3 regions of the Candidatus Pelagibacter sp. PS_16 genome follow, and region 3 is predicted to be linked to each of the others. Evidence: riboswitches for the same ligand, from Rfam matches in the RefSeq annotation. Region 3 holds a riboswitch; each other region holds the start of a gene.
What was found. Region 3 has a riboswitch for S-adenosylmethionine ahead of AC5SL0_RS03945 (homocysteine S-methyltransferase family protein). Riboswitches for the same ligand answer to the same signal wherever they lie in the genome.
Positions count from the first base shown of each region.

Region 1: it holds a riboswitch for S-adenosylmethionine, as region 3 does, so the genes downstream of both, AC5SL0_RS01815 (homocysteine S-methyltransferase family protein) here and AC5SL0_RS03945 (homocysteine S-methyltransferase family protein) in region 3, are expected to answer to the same signal.
Region 2: it holds a riboswitch for S-adenosylmethionine, as region 3 does, so the genes downstream of both, AC5SL0_RS03185 (O-acetylhomoserine aminocarboxypropyltransferase/cysteine synthase family protein) here and AC5SL0_RS03945 (homocysteine S-methyltransferase family protein) in region 3, are expected to answer to the same signal.

Region 1 covers NZ_CM182074.1:341,449-348,235, reverse strand. The annotation lists gene AC5SL0_RS01835 (DUF1244 domain-containing protein) at 1-237, shown strand, start outside; gene AC5SL0_RS01830 (molybdenum cofactor synthesis domain-containing protein) at 238-738, opposite strand; gene AC5SL0_RS01825 (sulfite exporter TauE/SafE family protein) at 757-1,503, shown strand; gene AC5SL0_RS01820 (2OG-Fe(II) oxygenase family protein) at 1,533-2,123, shown strand; SAM riboswitch class V at 2,212-2,275, shown strand; gene AC5SL0_RS01815 (homocysteine S-methyltransferase family protein) at 2,285-3,193, shown strand; gene AC5SL0_RS01810 (DMT family transporter) at 3,186-4,073, opposite strand; gene AC5SL0_RS01805 (YbaK/EbsC family protein) at 4,070-4,549, opposite strand; gene glnA (type I glutamate--ammonia ligase) at 4,696-6,102, shown strand; gene AC5SL0_RS01795 (hypothetical protein) at 6,109-6,279, opposite strand; gene AC5SL0_RS01790 (HesB/IscA family protein) at 6,338-6,670, opposite strand; gene AC5SL0_RS01785 (iron-sulfur cluster assembly protein) at 6,670-6,787, opposite strand, start outside.
Region 2 covers NZ_CM182074.1:610,489-617,275, reverse strand. The annotation lists gene AC5SL0_RS03190 (COX15/CtaA family protein) at 1-602, shown strand, start outside; gene AC5SL0_RS03185 (O-acetylhomoserine aminocarboxypropyltransferase/cysteine synthase family protein) at 595-1,923, opposite strand; SAM riboswitch class V at 1,928-1,996, opposite strand; gene rplM (50S ribosomal protein L13) at 2,136-2,597, shown strand; gene rpsI (30S ribosomal protein S9) at 2,599-3,048, shown strand; gene argC (N-acetyl-gamma-glutamyl-phosphate reductase) at 3,083-4,105, shown strand; gene AC5SL0_RS03165 (hypothetical protein) at 4,102-4,326, shown strand; gene AC5SL0_RS03160 (homoserine dehydrogenase) at 4,327-5,619, shown strand; gene AC5SL0_RS03155 (AEC family transporter) at 5,619-6,521, shown strand; gene AC5SL0_RS03150 (DMT family transporter) at 6,539-6,787, shown strand, end outside.
Region 3 covers NZ_CM182074.1:742,233-749,019, forward strand. The annotation lists gene AC5SL0_RS03945 (homocysteine S-methyltransferase family protein) at 1-813, opposite strand, end outside; SAM riboswitch class V at 880-944, opposite strand; gene AC5SL0_RS03950 (DUF1737 domain-containing protein) at 1,237-1,443, opposite strand; gene phoB (phosphate regulon transcriptional regulator PhoB) at 1,529-2,209, opposite strand; gene phoU (phosphate signaling complex protein PhoU) at 2,209-2,907, opposite strand; gene pstB (phosphate ABC transporter ATP-binding protein PstB) at 2,910-3,677, opposite strand; gene pstA (phosphate ABC transporter permease PstA) at 3,677-4,936, opposite strand; gene pstC (phosphate ABC transporter permease subunit PstC) at 4,929-6,329, opposite strand; gene AC5SL0_RS03980 (substrate-binding domain-containing protein) at 6,447-6,787, opposite strand, start outside.

The sequences.
Region 1 (6,787 bases), 400 kb from region 3:
GATATAAAAAAAGAATTACAGTCTGCTACATTTGAAAGATTGCTCAAACATCTAGATGAACGAAAAGATGTTCAAAATATAGATATTATGAACCTTGCTGGCTTTTGCAGAAACTGTTTATCAAAATGGTATCGAGAAGAAGCAGAGAAAAAAGGTATTGAAATTTCAGACTTAGATGCACGTGAGCATGTTTATGGTATGCCTTATTCTGAGTGGAAAGAAAAATATCAAAAATAATTATTTTTCTTTAAGCCTTGGAAAAAGTTCTACAAAATTACAAGGTTTATGATTTATATCTAACTGATGTTTTAAAATTCCATCCCAGGCATCCGTTACTCCCCCTGAAGAACCTGGCAAAGCAAATACATATTTGCCATTAGCTAGTACTGCACAAGCTCTAGATTGAATGGCAGATGTACCAACTGTTTTTAAACTTATTGTTCTAAACACCTCTCCAAATCCTGGAATATGCTTGTCAGCTATCTCGTTTACTGCCTCTGGTGTAATATCTCGACCTGTAAGCCCAGTGCCCCCTGTTGTAATTACAACATCTATTTCTGATTGATTAATCCAATCTTTAAGGATTTTAATGATGTCATCTTTGTTATCTTTACAAATTTTTCTATCTATTAATTTATGTTTAGCCTTTTCTATTTTTTTTACTAAGATCGCACCGGACTTATCGTTCTCAAAAGTTCTGGTGTCCGTAACAGTTAAAAGTGCTATATTTACAATCATAAATTTAAAATAATTATTATGATTATATTATCATTTTTATTTCTTCTAACAGCAACTTTATATTCAAGTGTTGGCTTTGGTGGTGGCTCTACCTATCTAGCCCTTCTATTAATTTGGGATATTCCTTACTTGATCTTTCCTGTAATTGCTCTCTTTTGTAATATTATTGTCGTATCAGGAAATTGTATAAATTATATTAAAGCTGGAAATATCAATTTTAAGATCCTTACCCCATATTTGATATCATCTGTGCCACTTGCATTCATAGGGGGATCTTTATCAGTAGATAAAGAAATTTTTGAAATTTTACTTTTTTTAGTCTTAGCGCTAGCAGGAGCTCTACTTCTCATCAAATTTCAATCTTTTGATCAAAAAATTGAAATTTATAACAAGATACCAAAAATATTATCGCTATTCATTGGTGCATCTATTGGATTTGTGTCTGGTGTAGTTGGAATTGGTGGTGGAATTTTCTTAAGCCCTATATTGTTATTAATTAGAGTAGATAAAGCAAAAAACATTGCAACAGCAGCATCATTATTCATACTGATTAATTCTTTATCAGGACTTGCTGGCCAATTTACAAAGGCATCAACAATAAATGGAATTTATGATTATTGGCCATTATTTCTATTTGTTTTAATAGGCGGCCAGCTTGGAAACTATTTAAATCTTAAAATTTTTCCTGCAAGAATATTAGCTCTAGTGACATCGGGACTTGTCATATTTGTCGCTATTCGAATGGGACTGAAGTTGTTTGCATAACAGAAGTATTAAATTATTATAGAAAGGTTATGAAAACATTTAGAGCATTTGGACCCACTATAGGAAAAACAAAGTTATCCAAAAAAATTATTACTATATTAAATAATCACATTGATAAGTCTCAATTATCTAAAAAAAATGATTATAGCCCTAAACTTGCAAGTCAAATTAAGAATGAAATTAAGATACCTAAAACTTTAATTAATAAGAGTTTGTCTAAAGAATTAATAAAAAATATTAAAGTTTACCTTGATAAGTCAGGTATTAAAAAAATTAAAGAAATTAAGATAATAAATCTATGGGTGGTTAGGCAATTAAAAAATGAATATAATCCAATTCATTATCATGAAGGACAACTGTCAGGTGTTGGCTATCTTAAAATCCCAAAAGATATGAATCAAAATAAATTAGTTAAGAATAAAAAGATTAAAACTAATGGAACAATTGATTTTATTAATGGTCAAAAAAACTTTTTAAGTAAAAGTATCTATAATTTAAACCCTAAATTAGGAGATCTATTGATTTTTCCAAATTATTTAATGCACACAGCTTATCCATTTAACGTTGATGGTGAGAGAAGATCCTTTTCATTCAATGCTAAAATATTATTCAAGAAGTGATTTACTAATCAGTCTAATAGATATATAAATAGTTAACCGATTTGATCCATATTGCAGGTACTAACTGCTAAAAAGGAAATCATTATATAATTGGTAAAGGTAGTTGAACTGTATTGTGCACCTGGCATAAAGCCAAAGCACTAAAAAAGTAAGGAATAAAAATGGATATCAATTTTTTTAAAACAACACGAATTTTAGATGGTGGTATGGGACAAGAATTGTTGGCTCGTGGTATGAAGCCAAACGGCACATTGTGGAGTGCAAATGCTGTTTTAAAAGAAGAATACCATCAACTCTTACTAGACACACATTTAGACTTTATTAAAGCGGGTGCTGAAGTTATTGTTACAGCAACCTTTACTACTAGACGAATAAGATTACGTGATAATAAAATTGAAGATAAGTTTGAATACTTAAACAAAAAAGCTGGTGAAATAGCTCAGAAAGCTAAAGAACAACATCCTAAGGTGTTAATTGCAGGCGGTCTTCCACCTCAATATTTAACATACGAAGAAGATACAAGACCAGATGACGAAATTAAGCAAAACTTTTATGATCAAGCAAAATTATTAGATCCTTATATTGATTTTTTTTACTTAGATGTTTTGTCTAGTGTAAAAGAGTTTAAATTAGCAATTGAAGCAATTGAAGAATTTAATAAGCCATACTTAATAGGTGCTCACATTTCTGAGGGAATAAATCTTCCAAGTGGAGAAAAAATATCAGATATTATTAACAATATTAATCATAATAATTTACTAGGATTAATTTTATCCTGTGTTTCTCCTGAAAACTTTTATGAAAATTTAGAAGAAGTAAAAAATTTAGGTGTTCCATTTGGATTTAAGCTTAATGCTTTTGTGACAACTAATCCTAAAGATGGTTATACTAATAGTTATAATGTCAGTAAAACTGGTAACCCAAATGAATTTTTGGGTCAAAGAAAAGATTTAACACCTGAATTGATGGCAAATTTTGTTAAAAAATTTAAAAATGCTGGTGCTACTATTTTAGGTGGATGTTGCGAAACGAGACCTTCTCATATTAAAGAAATGGTTCAGTTTAAGTAGTCTTTTTTTGATCTGCTTTTTTAACAAAGTAAATTCCAACAACGACTGCTAATAAAGATAATAAAATTTTAGATGTTATTATTTCTTTTAAAAAAATATAACTCAATATAGTACCGAATATTGGAATTAAGTAAGAGACTTGTGATTGAAATATAAGACCATTATCTTTTAGAATTTTAAATCTTAGCAACCAAGCAACACCTGTTGAAACCATTCCTAGATAAACTACTGATATTGTAGACTCAACGCTTGGAACCGAGTTCCATGGTTTTTCAATAAAATAAACAAATGGTATTAAGATTAGGACAGCCCAAATTAATATAGAGCCTGTTACATTTTCATTCTTTTTCTTACTAATTTTAAGAGTTAAAACTCCTCCAATAACATAACAAGTTGACCCAAGTAATATTAATAACGCAGAAATAAAATTACTATCATTTATTAATAGATTATCTGAAAACAAATAAATAATTCCTGAAAAACCAATTAGTATTCCAAAAGTTTTAACTAAATTGAACTTTTCATTTTTTGTATAAAAGTGACCCAATATTGTTGAACTCAAGGGTGTTGTTGACATTAAGATTGCTGCCAAATTACTTTGTACAGATTTCACACCATAAGCTATTAAGAAAAAAGGTAATACTAAATTGACAAAACCTATTATAGCAAACCAATACCAATCTTTGGAAAATGCTTCTATCTTAATTTTTTTATAAAAGCATAATAATAATACTGGAATTGCTCCAAAAAAAACTCTCAAGAATGCAATTGTAATTGGTCCAAAAGATTCTGTTGCAATTTTGATATTAAAAAAAGCTGATGCCCATATTAAAGCTAAAACTACTAATAATGTATAATCAATTAACCTAGGTTGTCTCATTCAATTATATCTTCAACATTTCCATTCGTAATTTTTTGAATATCGTTATAGTTTATTTTAAATACACAGTTTGGATGTCCTGCTGCTGCAAACAATTCATTAAACCTTTCTAAAGAATTGTCTATTATAATTTCAATTCTCTCTAAATGCCCAACAGGTGAGACACCCCCTATTGTATAGCCCGTTTGTGTCTTAACTTCTTCTGGTGATGCCATTGAAATGTCTTTTTTATCTTTAATTTTTTTTAATTTATTTAATGAACACCTCTTATCACCTGCCACTAAACATAGTATGAAGCCATTTTCTGATCTAAATAATAAGCTTTTGACAATTGCACCTACATCACAAGCTAAAGCTGTTGCTGCATCCAGTGCTGTTCTTGCTGAATTTTCTAAAACTATTACCTCTAAGGATTGGTCAAAGTTTTTAAGAATTTTTTCAGCTCTTTTAACAGGTTCTTTATCTAATAAGCTCATATTTCAACTAATAATTGATTGATAATTTAACAAATAATGTTGTAATTCATATGTAAAAAACGCATAGGTGATATTTATTATTCAAGCAATATTATTAAAGAAACATTTGTTATTAATCGACTACAAAATTTAAAAAAGGAGAAACTATGACTGCTGCCAATGTTCTAAAATTCATAAAGGAAAAAGAAGTTGAATTTGTTGATTTAAGATTTACTGACCCTCGAGGAAAACTTCAACATTTAACAATGGATCAAACTATCGTTGATGAAGAAATGTTAAATGAAGGTGTATTTTTTGATGGTTCATCTATTGCCGGTTGGAAGGCAATTAACGAGTCTGACATGATTTTAATACCTGATACTTCTAGAATGATTATGGACCCTTTTACATCTCATAATACTCTAATCCTTTTTTGTGATATTCTAGATGCTGTCAAAAGATCTCCTTATGAAAGAGACCCAAGAGGAACAGCTAAAAAGGCAGAAGCATATTTAAAGAAATCTGGCATTGGTGATAAAGCTTTTTTTGGTCCTGAACCTGAATTTTTTGTTTTTGATGATGTTAGAATTAATAATGATCCAAACAACACTGGTTTTAAAATAGATAGTAAAGAAGGTCCTTATAATTCTGGAACAGAGTATGCAAATGGAAATATGGGTCATAGACCTCCAGTAAAAGGTGGTTACTTTCCAGTCCCTCCAGTTGATAGTGAACAAGATATGAGAAGTGAATACTTAAAAAGTTTAAAAGAAGTAGGTATTAAAGTTGAAAAACATCACCATGAAGTAGCACCAAGTCAACATGAACTTGGTATGTACTTTGGAACTCTTGTTGATCAAGCTGATAATGTTCAATTATATAAATATGTAGTTCAAATGGTTACACATTCATTTGGAAAAACAGCAACTTTTATGCCAAAGCCGATTGCAGGAGATAACGGTTCAGGTATGCACATTCATCAATCAATTTGGAAAGACGACAAACCAGTTTTTTCTGGTGATGCTTATGCAGGGTTATCTGAAACAGCACTTCACTATATTGGTGGAATTTTAAAACATGCAAAAGCAATTAATGCTTTTTCAAATGCTACAACAAATAGTTATAAAAGATTAATTCCAGGTTTTGAAGCCCCTGTTCTGCTTGCTTACTCTGCAAGAAATAGATCTGCTTCATGTCGTATACCAATTTCATTAAGTAAAAATGGTGCAAGATGTGAAATAAGATTTCCTGATGCTTCAGGAAATCCATATTTAACTTTTGCTGCTATGCTTATGGCTGGTTTAGACGGAATTAAAAATAAAATACATCCAGGTGAATCTTTTGATAAAGATCTTTATGAATTACCTCCAGAAGAAGTTAAAAACATTCCAACTGTTTGTGGATCCTTAAGAGAAGCAATGGAAAGTTTAGATAAAGATAGAGAATTTTTAACTGAAGGTGGTGTATTTACTGATGATCAAATTGATGCTTACATTGCATTAAAATTTGAAGAGATACATAGATTTGAACACGCACCTCATCCTGTAGAGTTTGAGATGTATTACAGCAGCTAAAACTAATTACTGTCTAGTTGTTGCGATTGTATCTTTGTTAATTCCTTTTTTAACAACGTAATCCTGAGTGCCATTAGCACCAGTGTTTACTTCTTTTCTAAGAGTCTTGAAAAAAGTTCTTTCTTTCAGTGACTTTTCTAGAGATTTAACAAGATTTTTAAATTCAAATTTATTCATAACTATTTAATACCATAGATATGTGATATTTGCAATACTGATATGCGTTTAGGTAATGTTATACTTTAAATGACTCGCCACAACCACAACGTTCAGATTCATTGGGGTTATTGAATACGAATGATGATGAAAATTCTTCTTTTTTATAGTCCATTTCAGTGCCTAATAAGTACATAACAGCTGCAGCATCAACAAAAACCTTAACACCCTTATCTTCAATTATTTCATCTGAAGGATTTATTTCTTTTGCATATTCCATTACATAAGACATGCCAGCACAACCACCAGATTTAACTGCAACTCTAACACCAATTGAATTCGACTCAACTCCAGACATAATTTCTTTAATACGACTTGCAGCATTATCACTTAATTTAATGATAGGGTTCATTATAGATTTAACTCCAATTTAGCAGCTTCAGACATCATTGATTTTTCCCAAGGTGGTTCAAAAACTAAATCTAGATCAACCTCTTCAATGCCTTCTACTTGAATTGCACTATCCTTA
Region 2 (6,787 bases), 130 kb from region 3:
AGGGGTTCATCGGTTGGTATATGGTATCTAGTGGATTAATTGAAAATAATGACGTTAGTCACTTTAGACTTAGCATTCATTTATCTTTGGCTTTATTTATTTTATGTTTAATTTTTTGGTATATTTTAGATATTCATAAAATTAAAAAATTTGAAAATAAAATTCCAAATTTATTTTTATTATTCATACTTAAATTGATAGTTTTGCAGATTGTATTGGGTGCTTTCTTATCAGGTTTAGATGGTGGTCTCATCTATAATTCATGGCCTGATATGAATGGTAGTTTTTTTCCAAATGATGTTAGTTATGGTGATTTAATTACTACTCAATTATTTAACAACCCATCAATTATTCAATTTTTGCATAGATCAACTGCATATTTGCTTCTTTTTTTTATAATCATTTTAAATTTTATCTATTTTAAAAAACAATATGATTTTAAATATGTATTATTTTTTGATGTTGCTATCTTGTTTCAAATTTTTTTAGGAATTATAACTTTGATTTCTGGTGTAGAGATTACATATGCTTCACTACACCAGCTAGGTTCAATATTAGTTTTGAGTTCTTATTTTTTGATATTATATAAAAACTCTAACTAACTGCTTTCAAATTCCCTTTAGAAGATTTATTTAAAGCTTGGTCTAAATCCTCAATAATGTCATCTATATGCTCAATACCAATACATAATCTTACGTATCCAGGAGTTACACCTGAGGCTAACAATTCTTTTTCTGTTAACTGACTATGAGTTGTTGTTGCAGGATGAATTGCTAAACTTCTTGCATCCCCAATATTTGCAACATGATAAAACATTTTTAAAGACTCGATAAATCTCTTACCTGCTTCAATACCACCTTTGAGCTCGATACCAACTAAACCACCATTTCCTTCATTAAGGTATTTTTTAGCACGATCAGCAATTTTACCTTCATGTTCTGTTGGATAGATTACTCTTGTTACTTCTTTATTTTTCTTTAAATAGTCAACAACTTTTGATGCATTTGAGCAGTGTTGTTTCATTCTGAGAGCAACTGTTTCGAGCCCTTGAATAATTCCAAATGCATTGTCAGGTGATAGGGCAGAACCAAGATCTCTTAGTAATGTAACCCGCGCTCTTACTGCAAAAGAAACATTAGCCCCAGTTAATTCTGGAACCACTTTTCCCCATATAGCTCCACCGTAACTTGCGTCAGGTTCGTTAAATAAAGGTTGCCTTTTGGGATCAGCTGTCCAATCAAAATTACCTCCATCAACCAAAGCTCCACCTACAACCGTACCGTGACCACCTATATATTTTGTTAGTGAATAAACTACTACAGCAGCACCATGTTCTAAAGGTTTGCAAATTACAGGAGCAGCTGTGTTGTCCATTATTAATGGTATATTGTATTTTTTACCAATATCAGAAACTTCTTTAATTGGAAAAACTCTCAAATAAGGATTTGGTAAAGTCTCACCATAAAAAGCTCTAGTTTTATCATCAACAGCTTTTTCAAAGTTTTTTGGGTCAGAAGGGTCTGCATATCTAACTTCAATACCAAGTTTACTTAATGTATGCGTGAATAACGAAATAGTACCTCCATATAAATCCGTAGAGCTGACTATATTATCTCCGGCTTGTGCAACGTTTAAAATTGCAAAAGTTGATGCGGTTTGTCCAGATGCTACTGTTAAACAGGCTAATCCTCCTTCTAATGAAGCAACTCTTTTTTCAAGAGCATCATTTGTTGGATTCATTATTCTTGTATAAATATTTCCAAATTCCTTAAGAGCAAACAAATTTGCAGCATGTTCAGTACTATCAAATTGATACGATGTTGTTCTATAAATTGGAACTGCTACTGCTTTGGTTGTTGGATCACTTCTATAATCACCACCATGTATAGCTATAGTCTCAGGGTTTTGTCTTTTTGTACTCATCTTAATACTCCTTTTTTAGTACTTTTGCTTTATGCAAGGCGTACAATACAGTTCAAATGCGCCTACCGATAATGTGGTTAAAAAATCCTTTTTAGCAATAACTAGCCTGCAATAGGAACAAATCGGCTATATAAAAATATCATTTAAGCAAGATATTGCAAGAGAAATATAAAATTGACATTATATCTAATAATAGTATTAATCCTCGCACTATGACAAAATTTCTAAAAAGTGGTGATTTAAACAGTAACTGGTTTGAGATAGACGCTAAAAATGCTGTAGTTGGCAGATTAGCTTCTATTATTGCTTTGATTGTTAGAGGAAAAAACAAAACAACTTTTACACCTCATATGGATGATGGTGATTTTGTTGTTGTTAAAAATGTTGAACAAGCAAAGTTCACAGGAAAAAAATTTAAAGATAAAAAATATTATAGACATACTGGTCACCCAGGTGGAATTAAAGAAATTACTCCTGAAAAGTTATTAGAAAAAAATAAACCTGGTGAGACATTAAAATTAGCTATTAAAAGAATGTTACCTGGGGGAGTTCTAGGAAGAAAACAGTTAACTAAAGTAAAAATTTATGCTGGTGAAGAACACCCTCATGCAGCACAAAACCCAAAACTTTTAGACCTAGGTAAATTAAACAGTAAAAATTTAATAAGAAATTAATATGGTAACAGCAGCTACACCAAATAAAGTATCTACAAAAAAACCTAAAATTAAATTAGATTTTAAAGATAGTAAATACGCAACTGGTAGAAGAAAAAAATCTATTGCAAAAATTTGGGTGAAAAAAGGTACAGGTAAAATTTACGTTAATGGCAGAACTATGGATGAGTATTTCACTAGCGGAAGTCACAAAATGCAAATCACAAGACCATTTGAGATTATAAACCAAGCAACTGATTATGATGTAAGATGTAGCGTAGCAGGTGGTGGTCACACAGGTCAAGCTGGTGCAATGGTTCATGGTATTGCTAAAGCATTAATCTTATTTGATTCAGAGAATAGAGCAGTACTTAAGACAGAAAAGCTTAATACTAGAGACTCTAGATCAGTTGAAAGAAAAAAACCTGGTCGTAGAAAAGCAAGACGAAGCTTCCAATTCTCGAAAAGATAATTCTTTTTTAACTCTAAACTGTTATAATAAAAAAATGCCTAAGCTTAATGTTTTAGTTGCTGGATCAACAGGTTATATTGGTGTTCAATTAATTAAATTATTAGTTAAACACAGCAATGTTAATATTAAATATCTTTGTGGTAATACGTCTGTTGGAAAAAATATTTCTAGTTATGAAAAATCATTAAGTTCAAAAAAATTACCTAAAATTATTAGATACAATAAAGAACTTTTAAAAAACATAGACCTTGTTTTTACAGCTCTACCTAATGGTGAAGCACAAGATATTTCAAATGATTTATTAAAATACAATATATTAATTGATTTAGCTGCAGATTTTAGACTTAATAAAGCATCAGAATATCTAAAATGGTACAAACAAAAACACAGATCTGTTAAAAATATTAAAAAATCAATTTATTCATTACCAGAAATCAATGGTGATAAATTAAAGAAGTTTAATATCATTGGATGTCCAGGTTGCTACCCAACATCAATACTTTTACCACTTATTCCTTTAGTTAAGAAAAATTTGATAAAAACAGATAATATTATTATAGACTCAAAATCTGGTTACTCTGGTGCTGGGAGAGGTGTACATAAAAAATATAAGGATAAAAATCTTTATGAATCCTTAAGCGCTTATGGTGTGGGTTTCCATAGACATAACTCTGAAATTCAACAAGAAATCGAAAACTACACTAAAAAGAAATTTTCTTTTACATTCACACCCCATTTAACACCAATGTTTAGAGGGATACTTAGCACAATTTATCTAGACCTTAACAAAGGTGTAGGTATTAAAAATTTAGAAAACACTTTAAAGAGCCAATATTCAAAAAACAGATTCGTTAAAATTTTAAAAACAAATTCATTGTTAAGTACAAATGACGTAATTAACACAAATAATTGCTCTATAGTAATTTGTAAAACTAAGTATAAAAATAGAGTAATTATTTTATCTGTTATTGATAATTTGATTAAAGGTGGGGCAGGTCAAGCAATACAAAATATGAATATCAAATATGGTTTTAATGAAACAAAAGGATTAATTTGAAATACTTATTTTTATATTTGATTGTATTTTTAACTTCGTGCTCATTAAACAAAGACTCTGCTTATTGGAATGAAGATCCAATAAAAAAATCTGCTGAAGATAAAAAATTATCTAAGATATCATTGAAAACCGGTGATTATAAATCTATGACATTTGATGAATTTAACCTTTTTCTTAAAGATTATTCAAATAATGCAGAATATCCAGATATTAACCAATAGATGAAAAATATAATTAACATTGCTGTAGTTGGTCTAGGACAAGTTGGCATCTATTTGTTAAATGAACTTAACACTAAAAAAAAAGATATTGAACTTAAGACGGGTAAAAAGATTAATGTAGTAGCTGTTTCAGCAAGAAGCATTTCTAAAAAGAGAAGATTTAAAGTTAATAAGAAAATGTTTTTTAAAAACCCATTAGAAATTTTTAATAAAACCAAAGTAGATATTTTATTCGAAGCCATAGGTATGTCGGATGGGATTTCTAAAAAAGTTGTAGAAACTGCCTTAAAAAATAAAATACATGTAATCACTCCAAATAAAGCGCTCATCTCTAAACACGGCGATTATTTAGGAAAATTAGCAGAAGATAATAATGTTAATTTAGAATTTGAAGCATCAGTAGCAGGTGGCATTCCAATATTAAGAACCATTAAAGAGGGTCTTGCAACTAACAAAATTTCTAAGGTTTATGGAATTTTGAATGGTACTTCTAACTATATTCTTTCAGAAATGAGAAATTCTAAAGATAGTTTTTCAAATGTTTTAAAAAAAGCACAAAAACTTGGGTATGCTGAACCGGGTAATCCTAAATTAGATCTTAATGGTTTTGATGCTTTTGCTAAAGTAAGAATTTTGTCTGCTCTTGCATTTAATACTAAGATTTCAAAACACAAATGTTTGATGGAAGGTATTGAAAAGATTGAGTTAAAAGATATAGAAATTGCTAATCAATTAAATTCACGCATTAAATTATTGGGTATTTCTGAAATTATTAATAATCAATTGTTTGAAACTGTTCACCCATGCTTAGTAAGTAAAAATTCGTATATTGGTAATGTTGGTGGAGTTATGAATGCTGTTATTCTTGAAGGAAAACCTGTTGGTGAAAGTATATTACAGGGAGAGGGAGCTGGTCCTGGTCCAACTTCATCATCATTATTATCCGATCTACTTTCAATATTAAATGGGAATGTTAAAAAACCCTTTGGTATTCCAGGTAGCAAACGTAAATCAATTAAATGTTATAATGTAAATAATTATACAAATTCTCTATATTTGAGATTTGAAGTTAAAGATAAACCTGGTGTTTTATCAACAATTACTAATAGACTAGCTAAGTATAAAATTTCAGTAAAAAGACTAATTCAAACTCCTGATAAAAAAAATAATAAAGCCACTATTGTTATTATTACCCATAAAACTAATGAGCTTAATTCTAAAAATTGTCTTTCTGTTTTCAAAAAAGACAAACTTATTCTTAAATATCCTACATTGATTAGAATTTATAATTAATGGAAATATATCTAAAACTCTTTGAGGTGATATTTCCTGTCTTTTTTGTTGTTGGTATTGGTTATTATCTAGGTAAAAATAATTCAAAAATTGATACAACTTTCATAACTAATTTTGCTGCCAATATTGGAACTCCAGCAATGATTATATATGCTCTAACTTCAACTGGTATATCCTTTGAAATATTTAAAGATTATTCCTGGTACTTCTTAATAGCAATTGTAGCTTTTACTTTTATCGGAATAATTTTTTTATTTTTTTTAAAAACAAAAGACATCATCCGTGAGCTTCCACCATTCATAATGCCAAATACTGGAAATATAGGTATGCCTATTTGCTTATTTGCTTATGGTAATGAAGGTTTAGGTGTTGCAGCATCAATTGGAGCTTTAATAGTTTTATGCCACTTTACCTTGGGGATTTTCCTTGCTGATAGAAAATTCAATATTAATGTTATTCTTAAAAATCCACCATTTTATGCAATTATAATTTCAGTGATTTTTCTATATTTCAAAATAGAACTTCCAGTCTTTGTAGAAAACACAACTTTCCTATTAATGTATGCTACAATTTTTTTAATATTAATGTCTTTAGGAATTGCCTTAACTCGTTTTAAAGTTTTTTCTTTTAAAAAGGCTGTGATATCATCAATTGGAAGAGTTATCTTAGGTCCCATTGTTGCGTTATTAATAATTAAACATTTTGATTTATCAGGGTTTGCAGCTGGTGTTTTATTAATTCAATGTTCAATGCCTAGTGCAGTTTTAAATTATCTTGTAGCTTCAATTTATTCGCCAAAAAAAATTGTTGATAGCGTTGCTAGTACCATCGTTGTTTCTACAGTTATGTCATTTGCTACTATTCCAGTAGTCGTATTCTTTGCTTTAAAGTACTTTAATTAAACTGTATCAATTGGCTTATGAAAGCCATCATATTTAACCTTTTAGCCTGGGTAATGCTGCCAATCATGGATGGTTTTGCTAAATATTTAAGTGCCGATATGCCTGTTTTACAGATCACTTGGGCAAGATACTTTTTTACAGTCGCATTTACACTTCCAATAATGTTCTTCTTTTATAATAAGCAACTTGTTTGGACTGATAAGCCAAAATTACAAATAATAAGAGGATTAATACTGCTTTGTGCAAATGTTTGCTTCTTCTATGCA
Region 3 (6,787 bases):
TGGAAACGTTCTTCCATGAGGTGATGGACATGCACAATTACTTCTGTCCGGTAGATTAAAAAATGTTGGGTAATCTTCACTGGTTCTATAAGGAATAGGTAAAGCTCCAACATGACATTTAACTGCTTTTCTAATTTCTTTTAAAAAAGGAAACATGGTAGCAGGTCCTCTAAAACAATTTAAACCAACAACATCAGCCCCTAATTGCTCTAGCTCTTTACAGGTATCAACAACTGATTTTCCATCTCTCATTTTATTTTCACCCATTGGAGATATGGTTAATACAGTTGGTAAACCTGTTTTTTTCATAACTTCTAAAGCTTTAAAAGCTTCTTCAGCATAATAAAAAGTTTCACCAATTAACATATCAGCACCTTCTTCAACGGCCCAACCAATCATTTCTGTAAACATTCCTTCAACTTCTTTTTGAGATTGTGGATCATTATGTTTCCAGATATTTGAATTTGAAATATTACCTGCCATCAAATTTGGTTTTGATCCTTTAGGAGTATCTAATGCTACTTTTTTAGCAATTTTTAATGCTGAACGATTTAGTGGTTCAAGAAGTTCTTCTTTACCAATAACACGCATTTTTTCTCTGTGTCCATTATAAGTAAAGGCCTCAACTACATCAGATCCTGCGTGTTGAAATTCTCTATGTAAGTTCTCTAAAACTTCAGGATGATCTAATGACACCATTGGAACAAATTCCCCTGATGACATGTAGCCACGTCTTTCTATCTCAAATAAAAAACCTTCTGCGCATATAACAGGTCCTTTATCTAATCTTTCTTTTAATTTATTTGTGCTCATTTTTTTTCCTCTTGTTTTGGGGAAAAAAGGTCACAAAATAATAAGAGGTTATATTCATAGGCCTCTTTTCTCCTTTTTAGTGCTTAAGCAAATGCAGGGCGCACAATATGGTTCAACTGCCCGGCTTAATTTTATGAAAGATAAAAAAAAACCACCTGTCTAAAGCGGTGGTTGAAGCGTCGCTTTAGCAGGATTTATAACGCGCTCTGCAATTTAACTTAAATCAGCGCAACCAAATATAATCAACTTTCTCTCAAAATGTCAAATGAAATAGATGATGGTTAGAATTAGAAGGATAATGACAATCCAAATAGTAAGATTAGTTAAAAACTGCTTTAATTTAGAATTAGATTGTAGAAAAGCTGGGAGTACTAATAAGAGTATCCCTAGCATATAAACAAAGGGTATTATCTGATCTGCCATTTATATCGATGATAGCTTCATCTTTTTGGAATACTTTTTCTGAGGTGAATTTTTTATAACTGCTTGAGCACAACGCATGACCCCTCTTTTTTTATCAAAAGTCATTTTGGGATCACCATACAATTTCCATCCATTGGATATGGCCTCCGTTACACGATGGCAAAATTCTGAAGTGTCGTCACTTGTAATAAATCTATAACCTTTCATAATCAGACCTTAACAAGTCCTAAATCATGTGTCTATGTTCAGTTTATTATTATTATTTTAAGTCTTTATGCTTCTACAGTCATTACTAATTTAATGAATAGCCAGCTGATCTTACGGTTCTAATTAATTCTTTAAATCCATCAATATTAATACTTTGTCTAAGTCTTCTTATATGAACATCAACTGTTCTTGTTTCAACATTGATATTATCAGACCAAACATTCTCTAGAATTTGATCTCTTGAGTAAACACGTTTAGGGTTTTTAATAAAAAAATTGATTAAATCATATTCCTTGGGTCCCAAATGAATTTCTTTGTTTTTTCTAAAAACACGTCGTGTTAATCTATCCACCTTAAGGTCTTCGAATTCAACAATATCAGAAACTAATGAGGGCTTAGATCTTCGAAGTAGCGCTTTTATTCTTGCAAGTAATTCTGGGAAACTAAAGGGTTTGGTGATGTAATCATCTGCACCAGAGTTTAACCCTTTAATCTTATCTTCATCCTCACCCTTAGCAGTAAGCATTATGATTGGAATTTCTTTAAATTTTTTTTCTTTTTTTAAAATTTTACAAATTTCTACGCCAGAAAAATCAGGTAACATCCAGTCTAATAAAACAAGATCAGGAAATAATTTTTTAATATCTTCAATACCCTCATTGCCATTGTCTGATGATGAAACTTTATAACCTTCTTTTTCAAGGTTATATTTAACTAAAGTGATAATGGGTTGTTCGTCTTCTACAATATGAATGCTAACGCTCATTAGTTTGGATCAAAATCTTTACCTTTAGGTCTTGCTCCTTCAATATGCTCTCCCTCGATTAGATAAAATAAAGCTTCAGCGATATTAGTAATATGATCTCCTGCTCTTTCAATATTTTTAGTCACAAACAATAAGTGTGTTGCTAGATCTAAATTTTTTTTATCTTTGCTTAAGAAATTTGCAACTTCATTCATTGCGATATGTGTTAAATCATCTACTCTCTCATCTGATTTCCAAATTTTAACAGCAGCTTCTTTTGACTGGTTAAGATAAGCATCCAAAACATCTTTCAATTGTCTTTGAACTAACTCCCCTAATCTTTTTAAACTGGCAATTAACTCTTCTGGAAGATCGCGTGGTAAAGGTTTGATCTTTTTAGCAACACTTTTTGCTAAATCACCAATACGTTCAAGATCACTTGAAATTTTTAAAGTTGAAATAGTTAATCTTAAATCAATTGCCATCGGGGCTCTTTTAACGAGTACTGTTACAATCTGCTCTTCAATAGTTGCTCTTAACTCATTAATTTTTTCATCATTTTTAATAATGTTTTCAGCAGCTTCTTTATCAACTTTGATGATGGCCTCCATTGAATCTGTCAACTGAGCTTCAACTAAGCTACCCATTTTAATTAAGTTATCATTTAAACTTTGTAATTCATCCTCGTAGGATTTAACAATATGTGTAATATCTGACATAATTAACCAAACCTCCCTGTAATATAATCCTGGGTCATTTTATTTCCAGGGTTTTTAAATATTTTCTCTGTTGTATCCACTTCAATTATTTTTCCTAAATGGAAAAAGCCAGTTCTTTGAGAAACTCTTACGGCTTGGGACATTGAATGAGTAACAATGACTATTGTATAACTTTTTTTAAGTTCATCAATTAATTCTTCAATTTTAGCAGTGGCAATAGGGTCTAGTGCCGAACACGGTTCATCCATTAAAATAACTTGAGGATTTACTGATATGGCTCTTGCAATACATAATCTTTGCTGCTGACCTCCAGATAAACCTGTGCCTGCTTCATTTAACCTGTCTTTAACTTCGTTCCATAAAGCTGCTTTTTTTAAACTATTCTCAACAATTTCATCCATATCTGTTTTATTTTCTGCTAAACCATGAATGGTTGGTCCATAAGAAATATTATCATAAATACTTTTTGGAAAAGGATTGGGTTTTTGAAAAACCATACCAATTTTCTCTCGAAGCCCTACAACATCCAGATTTTTGTCAATGATCTCTTCATCATCTATTGTAATTGATCCTTCAACTTTACAAATATCAATAACATCATTCATTCTGTTTATGCATCTTATGAAGGTTGATTTTCCACATCCAGAAGGACCGATTAAAGCTGTAACTTCTTTGTCATAGATATCCAAATCTACATCAAAGAGTGCTTGTTTTTCTCCATAATGCACATTTAAATTACTGCTTTTAATTTTTATTTTATTATTTTTCATTACCACTTCCTTTCAAATTTTTGTCGTAAGTAAACTGCTATAAAATTTAATGTAATTAAAAAACTTAAAAGAACCATAATAGTTGCTGATGTTTTTTCTACAAACCCTCTTTCTGCTTGTTCAGACCATAAATAAACCTGTACTGGCAACGAAGCTGATGGATCCGTTGGAATAGATGGAATATCGACCACAAAAGCAACCATACCAATCAATATTAAGGGCGCTGTTTCCCCAAGCGCTTGGGCCAAACCAATAATAGTTCCTGACAAAGTGCCTGGAATTGCTAAAGGCAGAACATGATGCGTAACTGATTGAACTTTAGATGCGCCAATTGCAAGCGCTCCTTCTCTAATTGAAGGAGGTACTGCTTTTAAGGAAGCTCTACATGGAATAATAATTCTTGGTAAAGTCATTAAGGCTAAAGTAATTCCTGCAATTAATGGAGTTGATCTTGGTAGATGAAAGGTCCCAAGCAAAATACCCAAACCTAATAATCCAAATACAATGGAAGGTACTGCTGCTAAATTATTTATATTAATTTCTATAAAATCAGTAATTTTATTTTTAGGAGCAAATTCCTCTAAATAAACTGAAGCTGCAATAGCGATTGGAAAAGATAATAATAAAGTAATTACAATGGTAAAAAATGAACCCACTAAGGCTCCACCAATTCCTGCAAGTTCAGGGTTTCTTGAATCTCCTTTAGTAAACAAATATGAGTTAAATATTTTATTAACTTTTCCTTCATTAACTAATTCGTCATAAAGATTTAATTGAAAATTATTAATCCGTCTTCGCTCTTCTGGAAGTTCTCTAGGGTAATTACCTTTATGCAATTGATCAAAATCATCTGATGCAGTTAGTTTTAATACAGTGGTTTGATTTAAAGCTTTTGGATTATCAAGTAAAAAGTTTCTTATTTCATATTCATAATCAGGACTAAATAAATTAATTAATAACTTTTCTTCGGTTAAACCATTAACTTTTTTTACTTTAAGAATACTATCAATTGCTAGTTCATAGTAATCTGTATTTTCTAAATCTTCGAGTGGAGGCGATTCACTTAATTCTAAAGTATCAGCATCAAAATTTACCTCAACATCTATAGTTGTTTTTAAAAATGCGCCACTGCCTTTTGAAAAGATAGCATTTAATAAAAAGATTACAAAAAAAATTGCTAGTAAAATAGAAGTTAATCCATAGAGCTTAAATCTTTTTTCAGCATTATGTCGTTTTTTTAATCGTTGCTCTTTATTCATATTTTTCTCTATATTTTTTAACAAATCTTAAGGCTATGTAGTTTAAAATTAATGTTGCAAAGAAAAGTGTTAAGCCCAATGCAAAAGCAGATTGTGTTTTTGGACTATCGAACTCCTGATCGCCAATTAATAACATTACAATTTGAGTGGTGATGGTAGTGGTAGACTCAAGTGGATTAATGGTTAGATTTGCGGCTAAACCAGCAGCCATTACCACAATCATTGTTTCACCAATGGCTCTTGATACAGCTAATAACACCGAGCCCACAATCCCTGGTAATGCAGCAGGAATTACAACATTTTTAATAGTTTCTGATTTGGTTGCTCCAATTGCATAAGATCCATCTCTTAAAGATTGAGGGACTGCATTAATCACGTCATCAGATAATGAAGACACATAAGGAATAATCATAACTCCCATTACCAATCCTGCAGCAAGAGCACTTTCAGAAGATACCTCTAAGTTTAACTTTTCACCTAATTCTCTAAAAAAGGGGCCAACAGTAAGCGCTGCAAAAAAGCCATATACAACTGTTGGAATTCCAGCCAAGATTTCAATAATTGGTTTAGAATATTTTCTAACTTTAGAACTTGCGTACTCTGCCATATAAATTCCAGAAAATAATCCAATAGGAACAGCTACAAGCATTGCAATGAGAGCTATAAATGCTGTACCAGCAAATAAAGGAACAGAACCAAAAGCACCTTTTAAATTTTCATATTCTAAAGCTGTAATTGCTGAGGCATCACTAACGAAAGCTCTTTGAGGACTCCAATTCATTCCAAACAAAAAATCAAAAATATTAATTGCTGAAAAAAATTTTAAACTTTCAAATAAAAGAGAGAAAATAATTCCCATTGTTGTTAATATAGCAACTAGAGAACATACAAAAAGTAATCCTGTTAAAATTTTTTCAACATCATGTCTTGCTTTATTATTTTTTGAAATTCTAAAAATCCCATATGAGATAGCAGCAATAAAAGTTGATAATAATAAAACAATTTTAGAATTTTGAGCAATTGTTTGTAAATTTTCATAATTCTTAACGCCTATTTTAATTTCTTCAGTTAAGGTTCCTGAAAAATTACCCTCATAAAGTGATCTAATTTTTTGATAAAGTAAATTAAGTTGGTCCCCTGAATAATTTAAATCGTTTTGAATTAAAGTTTGTGAGATCAAATATTTAATAATCGCTGGTTCAAATATAGACCAAAATAATAATATAATTAATGCTGGTAACGCGCACCATAAAGCTAGATAATAACCATAATAATTTGGTAGAGCGTTAATCTTTATAGATTGTGTTGATGTAATTTTTCTTATTCTAGAGCGACCATATAAAAATGATAGATAGCTAAATATTGTAACTAATAATAAAATTATAATATTCATGAGCTTATGTATTACAGTTTTAATGTTACAGATTTGTTACAATTTTAAACTACAAATTGTACTAATAAAAAAGGCCAGAAGTTTATTCTGGCCTTGATTGTGTTTGAGGAATTTAAATTACTTGATGCTAATAGTGTTTAATTCGACCGCTGCAGTTCTTACAACATCATATTTTGCTTTAGCTAAAGGTACTAAACCGATCTCAGCTAAGTAACCTCTTGGTCCCATTGCTTTTTTTGACGTAAAATCTTTAATAAATGCGTCAATTCCAGGAACTACTCCAATATGTGCTTTTTTTACATAAAAGAATAAAGGTCTAGCTATTGGATATGAGTAATCTTGAATACCTTCAAGACTAGGTTTAACTCCTTCTATAGCTGCAGCTTTCACCTTGTCTTTATTGCCAACTAAATAGCTATAACCAAAAAAGCCGTATGCGTCAGGATTTGATGCTAGTT